DNA from 3 places in the Xenorhabdus griffiniae genome. Region 2 is predicted to be linked to each of the others. Evidence: predicted binding sites of a transcription regulator. Region 2 holds the regulator's gene; each other region holds the start of a gene.
The links. The regulator PurR, encoded in region 2, represses purine synthesis genes. The targets are predictions, from matches to a motif close to CANGCAAACGTTTGCNTG.

Region 1 (2,212 bases), 2.3 Mb from region 2:
ACCAACATGGCGACTGGCAACACCTGTTAGCTGGATCACGCCATTGTTCTGACCAAAGCAGGAATTTGGAAATGTATTGAACACGGCTGACACCATAGAATTGAAGCCATTTGCCAGTACACCCCCCTTGATACGTTTCATGTAGAGTGGGCCGCTGACAGGCTGTTCGGAGACATCAGAGGTTGCTGTGATATCACCAATTGTTTCCAGTGATGTCACCATAAAAATCAGCATCAGTGGGATCAACAGATTCCAGTCAAAAGACAAGCCATAATAGAGTGGAGAAGGAACGGTGATGATTGGTGCATCTTCTTTTGGTGTTGAAACGGGTAACATATCCATGTACCAGGCCAGCAGATAACCCACTGTCATGGCGATGACCAGAGATGCGACACGCAAGTAAGGGTTATTTTGGCGATTCAGCAATACGATAACGGCAAGAACAGTTCCAGCGAGCAACAGGTTTTCCGGTGCACCAAATGTGCCGTTTTGAATCGCAGAATAACCACCACCAATCGAAGTTAATCCCACTTGAATTAACGATAAGCCAATAATCATTACCACGATACCGGATACCAGAGGTGTGATGATCCGTCTTGCCAAATGTAACACGCGTGAGAGCAGCACTTCCGTCATTGAGGCGAGCATCAGTGTACCGAACAAGGCTGCCATCATCGTTGGAATATCCGCACCACCATTTTTCAACGCCAGGCCACCCATAATCAGTGGGGCAACGAAATTAAAACTGGTGCCCTGAATTGAAAGCAAGCCAGAACCGATTGGCCCCCAAGAGCGAATTTGAATAAGTGATGCCAAGCCAGAGGCAAACAGGGACATACTAATAATGCGTTGGGTATCTTGCTCTGGAAGCCCCAGAGCCTGGCAAATCAACATCGCAGGCGTAATAACAGCCACAAACATGGCCAGTAAATGTTGGGATGCAGCAAATAAGGCATGTGGAAGCGGTGGCTTATCTTCCAGACGATAGATCAGTTCGTTGTTTGATTTATTGGGAACTTCTGATGAATTGGATTCACGGGGTAAATTGACCATGTTGTGAAATTCCAGATAGACAAAAAGCGCATTTTAATGATTCTCATCACTAAAGCAATCGTTTGCGTTAAGTTTTCATCATGAATTACAACTTAATCCCGTCACATTTTTAAATGTTTTAACTTGTGTTTATGAGTAATTTTATTTTTAATCCAACCCTTACCTGCTCTTGGCGTTTTTACAGGATGATTATAACGTCACATTAAATTCACATAATATTAACAATGGATGAGGTACATCAATGTATCATCTGGATATTTATGGCACGCTCGTTGCTGCCACACTGGTTTTGCTACTAGGAAGAAAACTCGTACAATCAGTCCCATTCCTTGAGAAATATACGATCCCTGAGCCAGTCGCAGGTGGCTTATTGGTTGCGTTAGTTCTGTTGGCAGTTAAACAATCTATAGGTTGGGAAGTCAGTTTTGATTTATCTCTCCAAGAGCCTCTCATGTTGATGTTCTTTGCCACAATCGGTTTGAACGCTAACCTTGCCAGCCTGAAAGCAGGCGGAAAATCTTTGGTCATTTTTGTCTGCGTGGTTGTTGGACTGTTATTTGTACAAAACACGGTTGGCATCGCCTTGGCGAAAATGCTTGGCCTTGATCCGTTAATGGGATTGCTGGCAGGCTCCATTACACTATCTGGTGGGCACGGAACAGGTGGTGCCTGGAGTAAGGTATTCACTGAGCGCTATGGTTTTGAAAATGCTACGGAAGTGGCAATGGCATGTGCAACATTCGGTTTGGTTTTAGGTGGCTTGATTGGTGGTCCGGTTGCCCGTATGTTGGTGAAAAATACCCAAACACCAGGGTTGGAGGCTGAGGATACCGAGCTGCCGACGGCATTTGAGAAACCTTATACTGGCCGGCTTATTACACCATTAGTGATGGTGGAAACTATTGCTATGGTTTCCATTTGCTTATTGGCAGGTAAGTTTATTGAGAAACTGTTACAAGGCACAGCCTTTGAATTGCCGACATTCGTGTGTGTTCTGTTTGTTGGTGTCATTCTTAGTAACGGCCTCTCTCTGCTTGGTTTTTATCGGGTATTTGACCGAGCGGTGTCGGTCTTGGGTAACGTCAGCTTATCACTGTTCCTGGCGATGGCTTTGATGAGCCTGAAACTGTGGCAACTGGCTTCCCTTGCGCTGCCAATG
Region 2 (2,212 bases):
TGATTGTGCCTGATTGGGATGTTGGATTAAGTTGCTTGATGGATGGATTGTGTGTAGGCATGGTGCCTAAGCACCGTGCGCAACCGCTGATCCGTAAAGGCAAATTGATGACACTTGAACTTGAACAACCATTGCCTGACAGCCCATGCTGCTTGACATGGTCGCAAAAAAGCCATTCACCGGCATTAAGCTGGTTACTTGATTATCTGGGGGATAGCGAAACGCTTAATGCCGAATGGCTGCAAGAAAATTAACTGTCAGCGGCGATAATCGATAAAAGGTCCATCTGCAACAGAGCGCCGTTCAACAAGGCGTGGGTGGACTTCGATAGTTTGTACATCCTCACGTTTATTGACTATCCTGTCCAGTAACATTGAAAAGGCCATTTGCCCTAAACGCTCTTTGGGTTGGTGAATGGTTGTCAATGCTGGCGTAAAATAGCGGGCATTACGAATATTATCATAACCGATAATTGAAATATCTTGCGGAACACGCAAACCCAACTCATCAGCTGCACAGATCGCTCCCATAGCCATGACATCTCCACCACAGAAAACAGCAGTTGGACGATGTTTTTGATTCAGGATCTTATACATGGCTTGGTAACCGGACTCAGGTTCAAAATCACCTTGTACAATCCACTCATCCCGAATAGCGATATTGGCTTCTTTTAGTGCCTTAAGAAAACCTTGGTGGCGGCCTCCTCCCGTATTTCTTGCCAATGGTCCAGGAATGGATGCAATATCACGATGACCGCGTTCAATAAGATAACGGCCAGCCAGGTAACCACCATGAAAGGCATTATCAATAATTGCATCGGTAAAATCACCTCTGGATTCTCCCCAATCCATGACCACCATAGGAATATTACGATAGCCTTCCAACATACTCAAAAGTTGCTCAGGGTATTCTGAACACATTACCAGCAAACCATCTACTCGTTTTTGTGCGAGCATCGCGAGATATGCTTTCTGTTTATCAAGATTGTTATGAGAATTACATAAAATCAGGGTATAACCTTTGCTATAGCAGCTATTTTCAACTGATTCTATGATCTCAGCAAAGTATGGTGCTTCACTTGATGTTGCCAGCAACCCAATGGATTTGGTGTGGTTAACTTTTAAGCTACGGGCAACCGCACTGGGAGAATAGTTCAATTCTTTAATAGCGGCCCAAACTGCGGCCTTTGTATCTTCGGCGACGAAACGGGTTTTATTGATAACATGGGATACGGTTGTAGTCGAAACACCAGCGCGTTTGGCCACATCTTTAATCGTTGCCATGAAAAAAGGACTCCTGACCTTCTGGTCTAATTTATATACCCTTTATCTTTCTTTTCGGGTATAGCTATTTGTTAATCGTTTACCAATATATTTGTATACAGGGTGATGGTTGGCAATAATTTAGCGGTAAACCTTGAATTTTGTCTGATCTAGCTCAAAAGTGAAAGTAATAATCGATGCTATAAAGAGTATGGATTAAATCTTGCGGTATGATTTTTAGATAGTATGGCAAATAACCGCTTAAAATTTAGGATGTTGAGGTGTCTTAATTTTCACATTGAGGATGTTCTATGGATACAGATCTGAAATTGGGATTATTGGCCGCCAGTAGTGCATTAATCATGATTGTTTTTCTGGGGAGCCTCTGCCTGATCTGATCAAGATCTAAAAGAATTTGTAGCCCCACTTATCTTAAGGGCGGGTTTTCCAACATGTGCAATATCGCAAATAAAGGAAAAGCCCGCCCTTATTATTTCAAACTAGTATAAGAATTAATCTTATTAAGCTAAGTTTTCTTCAACAAAGTTCCAGTTGACCAGAGCCCAGAAGTGCTCCAAATATTGAGGGCGAGCATTGCGGTAATCGATATAATATGCGTGCTCCCAAACATCAACAGTCAGCACTGGCTTATCTTCGCCAGTCAATGGCGTTGCTGCATTAGAAGTGTTAACGATAGCCAAAGTACCATCAGCTTTCTTGACTAACCAAGTCCAACCAGAACCAAAGTTTTTCAGGGCTGCATCAGTGAATTGCTGTTTAAATTCAGCAAAAGAGCCGAAAGCATGACTGATAGCATCTGCCACTTTTCCGGTGGGTTCGCCACCACCATTTGGTGACAGGCTGTGCCAGTAGAAAGTATGGTTCCAAACTTGTGCTGCGTTATTGAAGATGCCACCTTCAGATGTTTTGATGATCTCTTCCAGTGATTT
Region 3 (2,212 bases), 1.2 Mb from region 2:
TTGGCTGCCAGTGTGAATAAGATGTGCGACTCCTAACCCAGTCCCTGCACCATAAACCGCAATAGGGCGTTTAGTTTGAGGTTGCTTTCCACCAATCTGAATTACGTCACCTGCTGCCAGAACCGGAATGGCGAGGGAAACGGCGGTAAAATCGTTAATCACCTCAAAACGTTCCCACCCCAAAGAGGCTTTCATTTGGCTAACAGAAAAACGCCAACTATGGTTAGTCATACTGATTACATCGTCCGTCACCGGACAGGCAATAGCGATACTGCCATATTTGACTGCACAATTCTGCTGTTTCAAATATTGGCGGATAACAATTTCGAGCGATTCATAATGCGCACAGGGATAGAATTCGACCGCGCTCAATTGCCCAGTATCTACATCACATAATGCCAGACGTGCATTTGTACCGCCGATATCACCTACCAGGGCATAAGTTGTCATGGTTTATCTCCTTAATTCTTACAGAAATCCTAATGAAGCAGTCAAAAGTCGAATTGAGGGGATTTTACACAAGGTCAGGCTTAAAGGCCGCATAAAAATGTGTCGATGTGGTGAGGGAATCAGATAATATATTGATTATTATAGGTTATAAGATCCATTTCATCTGCCAGCAAATCTACGGCTTTGATAACTGAGTTAGAAGATCAGAGTGGCTGTGATTCAATAGCGACTGACAGTTGATTTTCTTTAAGCCGATCACCGAATAGCATGATTGCCTTATCGCCATGTTGTTTTGATGCCCACGTTATTGCTTGGGCAGAGGGATTATCACGGTAAATTTGGCCTGCGATTTGGCTTCGGAAAGCAAAACATCTTTGTTAACCAATACCCCTGTAAATATACAGAATACAGAGTATGAGTTTTATCATCTTTGATGTGATTATTGCTTGATTCTTATCCCTGATTCACTGGATAATCGTTGGCTTCAAATTTTCTCACTGTTTCTTTATCCAGCAGGCCAAACGATTGCGCAAACGAATGGTTGAGCCAATGAATGCAGCACTGATTTTTATTATCTTGTGGCGTAATCGTTTTCGTTTGAAGAGGTGAAGAAATAGGGAGAGAACTTTTAAAGCGATATAGTTAACAGAAGCAGGGGAAAAACATGTCTGGTATGCAGGCACCAACTCAATGCAAACTCGATAGGTATTTTAAGATTACTGAACGCGGATCGACGATACGTCAGGAAGTTCTCGCTGGATTAACGACATTTTTGGCGATGGTCTATTCCGTTATTGTGGTGCCAGGGATGCTTGGGCAAGCCGGATTTCCTCATACCGCCGTGTTTATTTCTGTTTGTTTGGTGACCGGTATCGGTTCGTTATTGATGGGGTTGTGGGTTAATTTGCCAATGGCGATTGGTTGTGCGATCTCGTTGACAGCGTTTACCGCATTTAGCCTGGTATTAGGGCAACAGGTCAGCATTCCCGTGGCTCTCGGTGCGGTTTTCCTGATGGGATGTTTGTTTACGTTAATTTCAGTAACGGGCGTGCGAGCGTGGATTTTGCGTAATATGCCAATGGGTATTGCACATGGAACGGGTATTGGCATCGGTTTGTTTTTATTGTTGATTGCAGCCAATGGCGTAGGTCTGGTGGTAAAGAACCCAAACGCTGGCTTGCCTGTGTCCTTTGGTTCATTGACGTCATTTCCTGTGGTGATGACGTTATTGGGGCTGGCGGGCATTATCGGTCTGGAACGCAAGAAGGTGCCGGGCGGTATCTTGCTGATGATTATCGTAATTTCTATTATCGGCTTAATTTTTGATCCGGCCGTTAAATATCAAGGATTCTTTAAATTTCCTACATTGGGGGAAGATGGTCTGTCCCTGATGTTCAGTATGGATATTATGGGCGCTTTACAGCCTATTGTATTACCCAGTGTTTTGGCTCTGGTCATGACAGCTATATTTGATGCAACGGGTACGATCCGGGCTGTGGCGGGGCAAGCTAATTTATTGGATAAGAGAGGCCAGATTATCAATGGCGGCAAGGCGCTGACAGCCGATTCTGTCAGTAGTATTTTTGCTGGGATTATCGGCTCTTCTCCCGCAGCGGTTTATATTGAGTCTGCCGCAGGAACCGCTGCTGGAGGTAAGACGGGTTTAACAGCTTCCGTTGTTGGTATTTTATTCCTGTTGATTTTATTCCTATCCCCGCTGTCGTATTTAGTTCCTGGCTATGCTACGGCTCCTGCCTTGATG

Region 1: the regulator PurR is predicted to act here: its motif matches at 1,105-1,122, upstream of WDV75_RS01155 (nucleobase:cation symporter-2 family protein).
Region 3: the regulator PurR is predicted to act here: its motif matches at 1,031-1,048, upstream of WDV75_RS16940 (NCS2 family permease).

Annotation. Positions count from the first base shown of each region.
Region 1 covers NZ_CP147737.1:244,426-246,637, forward strand. Annotated here, with positions in the region: gene WDV75_RS01155 (nucleobase:cation symporter-2 family protein) at 1-1,053, opposite strand, end outside; gene gltS (sodium/glutamate symporter) at 1,295-2,212, shown strand, end outside.
Region 2 covers NZ_CP147737.1:2,548,893-2,551,104, reverse strand. Annotated here, with positions in the region: gene punR (DNA-binding transcriptional activator PunR) at 1-254, shown strand, start outside; gene purR (HTH-type transcriptional repressor PurR) at 258-1,283, opposite strand; gene sodB (superoxide dismutase [Fe]) at 1,784-2,212, opposite strand, start outside.
Region 3 covers NZ_CP147737.1:3,789,745-3,791,956, reverse strand. Annotated here, with positions in the region: gene glk (glucokinase) at 1-450, opposite strand, end outside; gene WDV75_RS16940 (NCS2 family permease) at 1,115-2,212, shown strand, end outside.